Regions from separate parts of the Flavobacterium procerum genome, predicted to be linked through region 1. Evidence: riboswitches for the same ligand, from Rfam matches in the RefSeq annotation. Region 1 holds a riboswitch; each other region holds the start of a gene.

Region 1 (4,855 bases):
TTCCTCCATCATAACTGCCACGTGGCTCTGGAGTATTGTCGTCATCACTGCTACAAGACGCAAAAAAAGCCGAAGCAAAAATGACAGTTAAAAAAAGCTTATTAAATCTTTTCATGGTATTTAAAAATTTAGATTAATGTATATAGTATAATTTCTTCCGGGCATTTGTCGACTGATAACCGGCTGATAATCTTTGTTGAATAAATTAGAAACTTGAGCACCAAGCTTAAAACTGTTTTTTCTTCCAAAGTCATAATCAGCGCCGATATTGGCAACACTGTAGGCTTTTACAATTCCAGCTTTGCTATTAAACGGCGTGCTGTAAACTTCACCATTGTATAGGTATTGAAAGTAAGAGGAAAGTTTTGTCCAATTGTACGATGCCGATCCTGTCAGTTTGTGATACGGCACATAGATAAGCTGTTTGTAAACCGATTCACCGCCAATTAATTGTTTGCTTTTTGAGACCGTATAAGCATAAGTTCCGTTTACGGTAAAATTGTGATTGCTTATTTTTGTTTTCCATTCTAAAAGAACTTCAGCACCATACGTTTTTACATGGTCGGTATTTTCTGGTCTCCATATATTGCTGTTGCTTTCTGAAGGAACCCAGCGCAATAAGTCCTGAATGTCGTTGTAATAGCCGGTTAATGATACAGAAAAATTTTTGAGGAAAAACTCATTTCCAATTTCACCCTGATAAGAAGTTTCAGGCTTCAAATTTGGATTACCGCTTCCTTCCCAAAACAAGTCGTTATAAGTCGGCATTCGGTAATTTTTAGAAGCATTTAGTTTTATTCGATAAAAATCAGTCAACAAGTATCGTGTTCCAAAAGAAAAGAGAAACGGATTTCCGTAATTGTCTGTTATTTCCTGACGAATACTCACAGAGTAATCCCATTTTTCACTTACCAAATGGCTTAATAACAAACTTCCCGAACCAATTTCTCTTCTAACATCATTGATGCTCGAACCGTGACCTTTGTTGCTGCTGTAATCTACAATAGAATTAAGTTTGATTTTGTCATTTACATCAAAAGCCAAATCATATTTGACGATAGCGGTTTCTACTTTTCCGAATGTGAAAAAATCGGAAGTAATGCTTGGATAATATTTGTAAGATTCGCCAATATGCGCCACTCTTAATTTTGAAGTAAATCGCCCCAGTCTGCTTTCCCATTCTAAAAGGTTTCGCGTATTAAAATCGTCGTATTTTGTTTTGGAAGCAGTAGGAGTCGTCAATGAAAAATGACGCTCAGAATCATAAAATTGGCTGTAAAGTTTTAAAGTATTTTTAGAATTAATTTTATAACCAAAAGCGGTATTCATACTTGTGTTATAGTATTCACCATTAATGTTTCTTAGATTCGAATTTCCAGGATATTTAAAATCATTGTCAGAACTGTTTCTAGAAATGCTGATTTGAAGACTCAATTTATCTGAAGAAATCGATGCACGATAATTGGTGCTGTAAGTATTGAAACTGCCCGCGCTTAAAAACAAATGATTAGAAAAACCTTTCTTAAAGTTCAAGTCATTATTAAGGTGAATGCTACCACCTATTGCGCCACTTCCGTACAAAATACTGCCTCCTCCAGCTTTTACCGTAATCGAATTAAAATCTCTTGTACCGATTGTATTAAAATCGGACTGACCTAAAAATTGTGAATTGATATTGATTCCGTTCCAAATAACAGCGGTCTGAGCGCTTGTTGTTCCTCTAAAAGAAGGACCAGAAGTCATTCCGAGACCATTTTCTTTAAAATAAATTACAGTATTATAATTTAAAAGAGAAGTCAGCGACGGCTGATTGGTATTGATAATAGAATCGCTTATGGTTTGAATTGACTGGGAAGAAGAAAACTTTTTAAGATTACTGTCTGAAATTATGACTTCTTTCAATTTGGTAATAGAATCGCTTTGCGCCGATATAAATTGGCACAGCAATAAAAGAAAAAAAGTAAAACGTATTTTAAAAATCATAATTTCTAAACTCTTTTTCCCGAGAGCTCGATATTTTTGTTACAAAGGCAGGTCTCCTGGCTTGCGTCTTGTTGTTTACCTTCCCATTCACTTGGAGCGAGCAGTGGTTTTGCAGTTACAACAAGCATTCTTTTTCAGAATTAAGCTTACAGTTGCGGGTACAGCTCAAGTTTTTACTTGATTCCCTTTTAATGTGTTTACTAAAACACAACCTTAATTTGCTGCAAAGATAAAGTTAAAAATATTGATTATTCAAATTTAGGCTTCAAATGCAATTAAATATTGATTCTAAACGAGAATTTATAATTTTATTCTGATAACTTCCCCAAAATCTACCTTGCTATTAAAAGCGTCTTTTAAGGCAGTCGATGTATGATGACACAAAATACTTCTAATCACTCCAGCATGAGCGACTATTATAACGGGTATTTCGGATTCTGAGAGTTTATCGGATAAAAAATGAATCACTCTTTGATGTAAAACAGTAAAAGATTCTCCATTAGAAACGGGTATTGTCACAAAATCTTCCATCCAGGGATTGAGTTGTTCGGGCGGAATATCGTCCCATTTTCTCATTTCCCAATCACCAAAATTCATTTCCTTTAATCTTTCGTCTTCTTCGTAGGAGACGATTTTTATGTTTTTCTGAATGTGCTTTGCTAAAATTACACAACGTTTTAACGGACTTGAAAACAATATCGCTTCTGAAGGCAGTTTCGAAAGAATTTTTTCAAAAACAGCATCAAAAGGCTCGGCCAGATTAACATCGGTTTGTCCGTAGCAAATTCCTTTTTCACACACAGTTTCGGTATGACGAACTAGATAAATTTCCATAAAACTAAAAAGGATAAATAAAAAACCGCTTCACATACTTGCTGTGTTGCGCCCAGGCAGTCACCAGTGTAACCGTCAATCCATTTTTGGAAATAACGAGCCAGAAAATATCGGGTGATAAAAATCGGAACGATTAGCCAAAGCAGTAAAATGTTGAAATAACCAAAAAACAATAATGGGAGCAAGCCAAAGAAAAAAGCTCCAAAAACTTCTTTCCAAGTAAATTGTTTAGCAATAGGTTTGCTTTTGCTCGATGCATCTTGTCTAGAATATTCATGTGTGAAAATAATACTGATTGCCGCCAAACGACTTAAAGAATGCGCTGTGACAAACAATAGAAATAACTGAAGCAAATCATTTCTTTCGAAAACTAAAACCGATTCGCCAAGTAGTTTGAATTTCAATAAAAAAAGAAGCACAAGACCAATAGCTCCATAGGCTCCAATTGCACTGTCTTTCATAATCATAAGGATTTTTTCCTTTGTCCAGCCACCGCCAAAGCCGTCACAGACATCGGCAAAACCGTCTTCGTGAAAAGCACCTGTAGTTAGAACAGATGCAATAATTGCCAGAATTACAGCTGTTTCGGTTGAAAGAAATAATGATGAAATATAAAATGCGAAAAAAGAAATACTGCCAACAATCCAACCGATAAAGGGGAAATAGCGTGTGGCTTTGTTCAAATAATCGGGATTATGTGTGATGTTTTTCAGGCACGGAATCCGAGTATAAAACATTAAACAAGTAAAGAAAATATGGAGTTCTTTTTTCATTTAGTTTATGGTTGTTTGGCTAAAGCCTTTTCATGCAAACAAATTTATATCCTCCAGATGAATCTGGAGGCAATTCAAAGAAGAAAAATTGTAAAAAATAGACAACTTTATAATTTGAGTTGCCAACATCTTTAGATGTTGGTTTATTTTATAGAGAAAGATGAAGGCTTCAGCCTAACTTCTTAAGTTGTTTCACTAGAACCTCTTTACAAGGTTGATGTTTTAATATTTTAAAGATGTCGGTAATTGATGTGTTGTTTGAAATTTAATGATTGGACTACAACTATTTTTAGATTTCAAATTTACATCCTCAAGATAAATCTGGATGCATTCAAAGATTTTTTTTAAAACAAATAGATAATTATATAATTTGAGTTGCCAACATCTTTAGATGTTGGTTTGTTTAAAGATAAAGATGAAGGCTTTAGCCAAACTTTTTTAAGTATGTCTAAAGCCAAACTTGATCATAAATTCATCATATTCTTCTTGAAATGTTTTCTTTTTATGATGTTCTTCCTGATTTTTGATATAATCTCGAACTTTATCTACAATTGATTGTGAAACAGAAACTGCAAAATATTCGTCTTGCCATTCAAATTTATTATCTGTTAACCGGTTTTTATTAATCCAATACGAGGATTCTCCTTTTAATAATTGTATTGTTTTTTGAATGGTCTGATTGTTTCCTAGAGAAATTAGGCAATGACAATGGTCTGAGTATCCACTAATAAAATCTAGATAAATATCCTTTTTTAAGGCATTTTCTTTTATATGATTCCAAACTTCTTCACGTAAACCAACTGAATTTAAAAATGGAAATCTGTTTTTGGTACTCCAAACGCAATGAACATAAATCTTAGTAAATGGCATATTATGAATAGTTTTAAAAGAATTCAAATTTAAAACTATTAACGACTAAAAGAAAGTTATTTCCTACTTATTCCTACGCTCTCAAAACTTGCCATTTCATTCAAAAATGCTTCAGCCGATTTTAGAATTGGGAAAGCAATAGCACATCCTGTTCCTTCACCCAAGCGCAAATCTAAATTCAAAATTGGTTTGGCATCCAAATAATCTAATAATTTTTGATGTGCCTTTTCAGCTGAACAATGACAGAAAACAGCATTTTGCTTAATTTTCGGATTGATTTTAAAAGCAATCAAAAGGGCGGTTGTACAAATAAAACCATCAATCAGAATCAGCATTTTATTTTCGAAAGCACTCAAAATACCGCCTGCCATCTGGATAATTTCAAAACCTCCAAA
Region 2 (4,855 bases), on a different contig from region 1:
TGTAGTTTTAAAGCTTGCCTACCTTATCGCAAATAAGGCAGGCAAAAGAATTTATTAAGATACTTCAGCTGATAGTATTTCAGCAATCTTTTCAACTATTCCCACAACTAGAGAATTACCCATTAAAAATGCTCTTTTTGTATCAGAGACGCCTTCAATCTTGGTGTGATTGTCATTAAACATATTAAGCCTTTCTAATTCGACAGGAACCAATCTTCTTAATCCTTTATCCGTATGAACAACATGTTTGAATCTTGAAGGAGATTGTCCGCCTTCTCCTGTAATTATTGTTCGTGATGGCTCGTGAATAGAATCAGGAAAAATCATGCTTCCTTCTGCATAGTTATATTCAAAGCCACTACTGCTTTTTCGTATTTCTTTTTTTGCACCTTTTAAATACTTCCATTTGTCAAGTTCTTCTTCCGAAATATAATATTCTTTGGGAACAATTTTGTCATCAACTAAAATGTCTTTAATGATGGTCTTTTTTCCATCAAAATTCTGAACCGTTTTAGCAGTGTAGATATGTCCGTTTATAAGAAGTCCAGAATTTAAAAATGGTGATATTTTTTGACCTACACCGAAATTGTCGCTGATGTCTTTTAAATCTCCTTTTATGTCAAAATAACTTTCAGAAATCGCATTGGCAGAAATTGGAAATCCCTTTGCCATAATTCCTTCTGATAAAACCCAATTATCGAGCTCATCAGATTTGATTTTCTTATATGTTTTTGATGTTTTATGATAGCCTATAAAAAAGATTCTCCTTCTTCTTTGAGGAAAGCCATAATCAGATGCATTGATTACGCGCCATTCTACAGCATAGCCGAGTTCGTCAAGTCCTTTTAGCATTACCGCAAAATCTCTCCCTCTTTGAGAGCTCGGAGATTTAAGGAGCCTGTCTACATTTTCTAAAATAAGATATTTCGGTTTGTTTTTCTTTTCACTTAGTATTTTATGGATAGACCACCACAAAACTCCTTTTTTGCCAAGCAGGCCTTTTGAGTTTTTTAATGTGGTTGCAACAGAATAATCTTGGCAAGGAAATCCTCCAACAAGCATATCGTGGTCGGGTATGTCTTTTATTTCGACATCTTCGATGCTTATATTGCTATGGCCTTCTTTTCCCCATATTTGCTCGTAAATAAGTGAAGCGTGTTGGGTTTTTGTAGAAGGTTCCCATTGATTGCTCCATATTACATCATATAAATCCTTATTTATAATTTTGTTTGCCCTTTCTAGGCCCACTCGAAAACCACCTACTCCCGCGAATAATTCTATTGTCTTTATCATATTTATATTTGGTAGTCCTTTTGCGCAAATATAAAAAATAAGAAAGTATTATGCCATAGCCCGAATAAGTAAAATATAACTTGAAAATGTTAATGTCTACAGCTGTTTTCAAATCAATTGATTAATTTTTCAAATGATAGAATGATAAATGGATGTGCTGTATTGATAGTTTTTCGAAAAAAGAACTAATTTTAGTAAGTCTTGATTTTTGAATCTACTTTAAGAGATAGAGTTTTAAATCGTAATATTATGCAGGTTTTTGATTTCTGACATTACAAAAGTACTCTGTGTGCTGCCAATACTTTCTACAGAGCCTAATTTGTTAAAGACGAAATTCTGATAATGCTTCATATCCTTAGCGAATACTTTAAGTATAAAATCATAATCTCCAGATATATTGTAACATTCAACTACTTCGTCGATTTTCATAATATCTTCAACAAAACTGTTGCCGATATTACGATCATGTTGTTTGAGTTTGATGTTGCAGAAAACAATAAAACCATGACTGAATTTTTCGTGGTCGATGAGAGCAATATATTTTTTTATGTATCCGTTGTTTTCTAATCTTTTGACACGCTGCAATACTGGAGTAGGAGATAGATTAACTTGAGAAGCCAGTTCTTTTATAGTGTAGCTCGAATTGTTTCCAAGTATTTTTAACAAAAGCAAATCGATAGTATCCAGTTCTTCCATAGTGTAAAAATCTTTTTAAGTGTCAAAAATACATTTAAAAAAGTAAATAATGCTTGTTTTTGAGCAGAAAATAGCTGAATTGTCTTATCTGATTGCTTTTAATAGATTTTTTTGTTCTAAAGAATAACTTTGCATGAGAGTTAAGCTGTATATTTTGTTTTAGTTTTTACTCTAATTTATCGATCGGATTAGGTTTTACTTAGCTGTGAATCAAAAGGGAATCGTGTGAAAATCACGAACTGTCGCGCAACTGTAAGTAACACATCAAGATTTTTATCCACGAGCTCCACTGCCAAAAGCGGGAAGGACGATAAAAATTGTTACAAGTCAGGATACCTGCCTAATCTGAATGACGATGCTTTCGCGATAAGGAGCTTAGGTCAAATCAGTATATAAAGTTGTACCAAAACCAATCTGGTTCTTGGAACTCTCTACTGTATGTTTAGCCTTTGCCTTTTCTGCTTAAGATTATTTACAGGACAGTTAAACATAAACCAAAATAAATTTATGAAATTTTTAGTTACTGGAGGCACTGGGTTTATTGGTGCGCGTGTAGTGGCCAATTTGTGGGAACGCAAAATTCCTGTCATTGCAGCCGACTTGAATTTGAATATTGAATGGACAAAGGATATTGCAATCTTAAAACATCAGAATGACCCTTCTAAGATTGCTGAGATACAGCAGCAGATTGATAAGACATTATTTATCAATCTTGATGTATCGGACAAGCTACAAGTAAAAGAAGTTTTTGACCAGTTTCCAGATATTACACATGTCATTCATCTAGCTTATTTAATGAGTGCTGAGGTAGAGGCAGACCAGCATCGTGGCGTTTCAGTCAATATGCTGGGAATGATCAACATATTTGATATGAGCGTACAACACAATTTGTCTCGTGTTGTTTTTGCAAGCAGCGAAACGATTTATGGAGCAAATCATAGTGCTTACGGAGATGAAAATTATGCAGTAAAAGAACAAGATTATTGTTCTCTTGATGATCATTTCTATACCTATGGCGTAATGAAAATGCTTAACGAATTTACAGCTCAAAAATACGTAAAAAACAAAGGAGTGAGTATTGCGGCTATGCGTCCGCCGATTGTTTACGGAGACGGCAGAATGAGAGGATCTGTTCTTTGGGCCTGCGAGTTTGCAACAAATCCTGCACTTGGCAAAAAAGTTAATCTTCCTTTTTCAAAAGAGGCACGAGACTGCTGGATTTATGTCGACGATGCTGCCGAACAGTTTGTGAGGCTTTCTTTAAAACCAAAACTGAATCATTTTGCCTATAATAATGGAGGACATTCTGTTACGGCTGAAGAGCTGATGCAGACGGTGCAAAATATTGTTCCTGATGCACAGTTTGAATTTGACGAAAGCGTCCCTAGAACATCCTTAGTCGACCGTTGCGACAGTAGCCGATTGGAAGAAGAAATAGATTTTGTGCCTCGTTCACTTGAAGAGGGGATAAGAGCTCAAATTGAGGAAGCCCGAAGCAGACAAAAACAAATCAATTATTAATCAAATTATATTAAAATATTATAAAGATGTCAGGATTTCGTAATACAGTAGTCGGAAGTTATCCGCGTCCAGAAAAACTGGAAGATACCATGAAACGTCCCGTTATGAATCAGAATGAAGTTGATGATTACATTAAATGGGCCGCAAAAGATCAGGCTGATTTAGGACTTGATACAATTACAGATGGCGAAGGATACAGGGAAAATATGTATTATTTTTATCAGAAGCGTATCGATGGAGTTTCTTTTGAGGATATGCCAAAAGTTACTTTCGGTACTGCGGGTTTCGGAATTGAATGTCCGAGAATAATCGGAGAACTTAAAAATCCGCGTTTTGATACGGCACGAAATTGGAAAATTGCTCGCGATGCCGCTCCGGCTGGTGTTGATGTAAAGCTTACTGTAACTGGGCCTCATGTTTTGTATCGTTTCAGTGTAAACGAACGCAAGGATCTTTATCCAGACGGACAGGCTTTATGCAGAGCTTGGGCAAATGTTTTGAGAGATGAAATAGCTGAAGCCATAGCGCTTGGATGTGAACACGTGCAGTTTGATGAGCCTATGTGGACAGAATCTCCGGAAGAAAGTCTTTGGGCGGCCGAAATCTTAGCAGAATTGATTGAATCGCTTCCTAAAAAAGTTCGTATCGGACTTCATGTCTGTGGAGGTAATCCGAGAAGAAAACGCGTTTATTTTACCAAATATACGGATCTTGTTGAAGCTTTTAAAGCGGTTCCTGTTGATGAACTGATGCTGGAACATTGCACATTGAGTTACAATATGTTGGAATTGTTTGATTTATGGGATTTTAAAGGTGATTTAGCATTAGGAGTCATAGATCAGCGTAGTGATGAATTAGAATCTGTTGAAGAGATTCGTGAACGCATAAAACCGGCATTAGATTATTTTCCTGCTGAGCGTTTAATATTGACCAGCGAATGCGGTTTCGGACACGTGCCAATAGAAATTACTCATGCAAAATTGAAACGTTTGGTTGAGGCTTCTAAGATGCTGTAAATTTAGACGTTAAAGAAATTGTAGGTTCGGAAATTTTCCGAACCTTTTTTTATTATAAAAAAATATTTAAGTTATTTAGAATAAATAAAAATAACAGTTTTATATTTGCGCCAAATTTTAACCAAGCCAAATAATGAACACAAAGATTTTTATGCTATTATGCACATTAATGTGCAGTTATATGTTTTCGCAAAATTCTGGCATTTCAGGTTCTGTGAAAACATCAAATATGAATTCCCTTGATCAAATCACTATAAAAGTTAAAGGAAGTTCAATTTCTACAACGACAGATTCTCAAGGAGAATACCGAATAAAAAATTTAAATTCCG
Region 3 (4,855 bases), on a different contig from region 1:
TTTGTCTTTTGTATCGGTATAATAAGCATCTGCCTGAAACGAAAGTTTATCAAAAAAGTAATGATTCTGAGGTAAATTATAGGTAAAACCGATATCGTATTGGTTCATATACTCAGGTCTGAGTGTGCTGGAACCTACCATTGTGTAGTACAAATCATTGAAAGTCGGCATCCTGAAAATGCGTTTCGCAAAAGCTCTTAAATTGAAATCGTGTTTTTTAAAGGGCGTATACCCTAAAAACAAGGCAGGCGTATATTCGGTTTTATCGGGAGCTTTGGCATTGTAACGAACTTCTTCCTGAACAAAAGTTCCGAGTACATTTCCTAAAACCTTAAAACCTCCAATTCTATAAGAGCTTGCCAAAGAAAACAAGGCCGTATAACGCTGCGGAAAAGAAAATTGTGTCTGAATACCACGTCTTGTGGCATTTAATTTATTGTATTGAAAATCTGTTGAAAGCGAAACATCCCAAGTAGGAAGAATGCTGTACATATTGACAGCCGAAAAATAAACTTCTTGCTGGTAGTAACTGTCATCAGACTGTGCACCTTCGGTTACGATTTCGCCTAATACATTTGTCGTATCTCTTGCAATGTAATGTGTATAATCATACGCATATTTTGCACGGGCCTGAAACTTATATTTTTCCGAAAAATCTTTGACTAAAAAAGATTGCGCAAAAAAGTTTTTGTCGAATTGTCTGAATCCATCCGAAAACTTATTTTCTACAATTGCACCAGGCGCTCCTCTTTCTGAATCGTAATAATAGACTTTGGCATCCCAAGAACCGTTTTTTATTTTTCCGTAAAGGCCAGATTCAATTCGAAGCGCTTCTATATCGCTGTTATGTCTTATCGCAGTAGTATCATAAGCGGTAGAACCATCCTGATTTTTTCGGGTATATCTAAACTTGAATTCTCCGTTTGATTTTATGTATTCTGAGCTGAGGCTGAAACTTACTTTATCGCTTATTTTTTGTTCCCATCTAAAAGAAGGATCGTAATAATTGATAGACATTGTCTTGAAACGAAAAAGCAGATTGCTCTTTTTGCTTCCTTCAAAAACAGGCCTTTTGGTTCTCAAATAAATAGTAGATGCTGCCGAAAAATCTTTGGCAGATTGGAATATTTCGCTTTTCTGTCCGTTATACAACGTCAGCGATTCCATATCATCCAGAGAATATTTACCTAAATCGGTTACGCCGTTTTGCGCATTTCCAAGCTGGATTCCATCATAAAAAACGCCGACATGGTGCGTACCCATATTACGGACATCAACCGTTTTTAGTCCGCCCAAACCACCATAATCTTTTATTTGTGTTCCCGCAAAATAGCGAAGCGCATCGGCAACATTATGACTGGCCAGATTTTCGAGCATTTTACCCGAAAGCGTCTGAACCGGAATAACTTCCTGATAAGGTTTGGCTTTTAAAATTACTTCTTTTAAAACACGAAGACTATCTGCCGTTTCCTGCGAATACAGTAAAAACGGAAAAAATAAAACAAAAAAAAGTAAAAAGTCTTTGGTTTTAAACATCACTAATTTAATTAAATAAACTTTCTGTGATATATAGAACCATGTGAAAAGAATCCCGTTATCCTAATAACAGGTCGTTTCTTGTTGCTCAACTTCTTACCACGAAAGTCTCAAACTATGTGATCTTGGCAGGTCTCCTGACTTGTTCCATCTTTAAACGGCCTTCTCATCCCGCAAAGCGGAACAATGGCATTAGTAATTGTTTAAAGACTTGTATAGAACTTACAGTAGCGGGCCTGTTCAGGATTTACACCTGATTCCCTTTTAACTGTTTTTAATAAAAATTTTATAAAAACAGACCAAAATCTGGCGCAAATATAGTATTATCTTTATAAAAAACAGGTTTTCAAAAATCAAACTCTTAAAAAAAGGCTTGTACAAAATTTTGAAAACAAAAAAAAGGTGTTCAAAAACTGAACACCTAAAGTAGATTTCTATATTTTATTTTTCGTTAGAAAGTCACAAATTTCACACCCAAACTAAACCATCTTGAAGGCAACGGAACTGCTCCAACTTCATAATAAGTAGTGTTGAATATATTTTGAGCATCTGCAAAAACAGTAAACTTTTCTATAGACTGACTTATTCTGAAATCATTTATCCAATAAGAAGGTCCAGTGACTCTTTCGTTAAAACGAGTTGCAAACAATACCGACAATTTTTTGTATTGAAAGTCGATCGTATTGGTCAGTTGATGCTTTAATGAAGAAATCAGGTATTTTGAATAAATTTCGGTTCTAGAATTTTTGAACTCGGCATCTAGATACGAATAACCTAAAACAAAATTCAGTCTCGAATCTTTAGAGAAATCAATTCTGTACGTACTGCGAAGATTTACGCCATTTGTGCTTAAGTCGCCTGTGTTCTGACTCTGCCAAGCTACTGTCGTAACCATTCGAGTCCAATCGATGTAATTGGTTATTTTTCTGTAGAAGTAATTTGCATTGAAAGTAAATTTTCTTCTGTTGAATTTAAAACCAATTTCACTCTGAAAAGCATTTTCAGAATCTAAATCAGGATTTCCGACATTTCCGGTCTGTTTTAAATACAAATCTGTAAACGACGGAATTCGCTGGCTTGTACCCACATTACCAATGATTTTGAATTCATCTGTAATTTCATAACTCGCATCAACTCCAGGATAAACCTGCCATTTATAATCTGAATTGTAATTAAGATAAGTCCCTAAATTTACACTTAGTTTTTCGAAAAAATTTGTTCTGTATTCGGCATAAATCCCGACATTATCACGATCATGATCCCCAATGTTTGAAGAATGAATATCCTCATTTCTAAATTCGGCACCAAAACCAATTTCGCCTTTAGAAAGTTTTACTGTAGAATTCAATTCTGCCGCAATAGAATTGGTATAGTGTTGGCTTCTGCCGGCATTCAGATTTGCAATACCGTAATAACGATAATCGTCATAATTGTATCGGTAACTTACTCTCGGCATGATTTTCCAGTTTTCAGTAATTGCATGTTTCGACTGGAGATTGGCAAAAGTAGTCTGTACTACTTCACTTGAATTTATGTCACCCGGTGCAGCATAAAATCCGTTTGCTCCAAAACCATTGTTGATATAACCGAATGAACTTAAAATTTCATTAGAATCATTCAACTGTACATTTCCCTGATAAAAAATCTTATTATTCTCAAATGCGGTATTGTAGCGGTATCCGTTGCTTTTATCATGAGAAGCAAAAATCGAATGCTGGTGTTTTTCTTTACTTAAAACTGCTCCAAGCTGAATTCCGGTTCCAAAAAAAGTGTCTCCCGTATCTTGCGAATCTTTTTCAAAATTCGAACCAGCATAGGAACTTACCAAAACACCAGATTCTGTAGGCTTTTTGGTTATAATATTAATAGCTCCTGTAAGACTGTTTACGCCATAAATAAAGGCTGCGGGACCTCGAATAATTTCGATTCGCTCAATTACCTCAACCGGAATCGGGATATTAAGCATATTGTGTGCCGTCTGTGGATCAATGATTTTGGTTCCGTTTAAAAGAACAACTGTTTGCTCGAAACTTCCTCCGTCTATGCTGACATCTGCCTGAGTTCCGAAAGGACCTCTTTGACGAATGTCTACACCATTGGCATATTGAAGCACTTCCTGAATGGATCGTCCTGGAAGTTTTTCGATTACGGTTTTATCAATAACGTATATATTTCGGTTTTTCTTTGAAATCGGAGTGCTGAAACGGTTATCCTGAATAATCACTTCATCAATATTAATGATCGAATCGTTTTGTGCCTGAGCGTTTAAAGCCGCACTGATTAAGCCCAGTACTGCCAGATAAACTTTTGTCATTTTTTTAATTTTTGCCAAAAGTAGTATAGATATTCTATAAATCAGCAAATTCGGTTGGAGTAAGTAAAATAAAATTCATTGTAAAAGCAATAAACAACTCACAATTAATCGGTTAGTTTGATCTATATAAAATCGTTATTATTCAATATTTTAACGATTACTCCGACATTTGACAATTGTTTACAATCGTAAAATGCTACTTTACTCTTACTGTAATAATGTTTTGCATTCATTAATTCTAAAACCTTTCTGAAGGGCTTTAAATGCCAAACCTTAAAATAATATAAGAATTAACCCAAATCCTATAACCGAATACATTTTTAAAAACGCAATTTTTGTAAGCTAAATTCCATTACCGACCAATTAAACTTGTTTAATCAAAATTTTAATAAAAAATGGCTGATAATATTATACAAATTCTCTTAGCTGATGATGATCCAGATGACCGTTTGTTTTTTTCTGAAGCATTTGAAAGCACTTCACTGCGGTATAAATTAAAAATGCTTAACGATGGCCAGGAATTAATGGACTATCTTCTACACCCTGAGACGACACTTCCCTCGATTGTATTTTTAGATTTGAATATGCCTAGAAAAAACGGGATTGATTGTTTGAAAGAAATTAGAGCAGACGAAAAACTTAAAAACTTATCTGTCGCCATCTATTCGACTTCATCGAGCACAGAAGATATTGATAACGCATTTATTCTTGGTGCCAACATTTACATCAAGAAGCCTAACAATTTTAATGAATTAAAAAGGGTATTGCAAAAAGTAGTTACGGTAAACTGGCAGTTTCATACTGCCAATCTCAACAAAGAAACTTTTATGCTCACAGTTTAAATGCTGAATTCAAAAATCTGATTTTAAAAATATTATAAGTTTTAAATTGAATTCTGTAAAATATTTTGATTCAGATTTGCAAATTTTGTATGACATCATTTAACTTAAAACTTGGAGCCATGAAAAAAGATTTGATGAACGATTTCATACAAAATGATATCAA

What was found. Region 1 has a riboswitch for cobalamin ahead of ACFFLS_RS03340 (TonB-dependent receptor plug domain-containing protein). Riboswitches for the same ligand answer to the same signal wherever they lie in the genome.
Region 2: it holds a riboswitch for cobalamin, as region 1 does, so the genes downstream of both, ACFFLS_RS11670 (NAD-dependent epimerase/dehydratase family protein) here and ACFFLS_RS03340 (TonB-dependent receptor plug domain-containing protein) in region 1, are expected to answer to the same signal.
Region 3: it holds a riboswitch for cobalamin, as region 1 does, so the genes downstream of both, ACFFLS_RS24010 (TonB-dependent receptor) here and ACFFLS_RS03340 (TonB-dependent receptor plug domain-containing protein) in region 1, are expected to answer to the same signal.

What each region holds. Positions count from the first base shown of each region.
Region 1 covers NZ_JBHLYW010000003.1:250,867-255,721, forward strand. Annotated here, with positions in the region: gene ACFFLS_RS03335 (YncE family protein) at 1-115, opposite strand, end outside; gene ACFFLS_RS03340 (TonB-dependent receptor plug domain-containing protein) at 121-1,983, opposite strand; cobalamin riboswitch at 2,013-2,214, opposite strand; gene cobC (alpha-ribazole phosphatase) at 2,284-2,817, opposite strand; gene ACFFLS_RS03350 (adenosylcobinamide-GDP ribazoletransferase) at 2,802-3,590, opposite strand; gene tnpA (IS200/IS605 family transposase) at 4,029-4,460, opposite strand; gene cobT (nicotinate-nucleotide--dimethylbenzimidazole phosphoribosyltransferase) at 4,517-4,855, opposite strand, start outside.
Region 2 covers NZ_JBHLYW010000009.1:53,708-58,562, reverse strand. Annotated here, with positions in the region: gene ACFFLS_RS11685 (hypothetical protein) at 1-58, shown strand, start outside; gene dcm (DNA (cytosine-5-)-methyltransferase) at 55-1,293, opposite strand; gene ACFFLS_RS11675 (Lrp/AsnC family transcriptional regulator) at 1,528-1,989, opposite strand; cobalamin riboswitch at 2,163-2,347, shown strand; gene ACFFLS_RS11670 (NAD-dependent epimerase/dehydratase family protein) at 2,497-3,510, shown strand; gene ACFFLS_RS11665 (hypothetical protein) at 3,537-4,526, shown strand; gene ACFFLS_RS11660 (TonB-dependent siderophore receptor) at 4,660-4,855, shown strand, end outside.
Region 3 covers NZ_JBHLYW010000029.1:287,896-292,750, reverse strand. Annotated here, with positions in the region: gene ACFFLS_RS24010 (TonB-dependent receptor) at 1-1,536, opposite strand, end outside; cobalamin riboswitch at 1,647-1,855, opposite strand; gene ACFFLS_RS24005 (TonB-dependent receptor plug domain-containing protein) at 1,988-3,850, opposite strand; gene ACFFLS_RS24000 (response regulator) at 4,246-4,692, shown strand; gene ACFFLS_RS23995 (hypothetical protein) at 4,812-4,855, shown strand, end outside.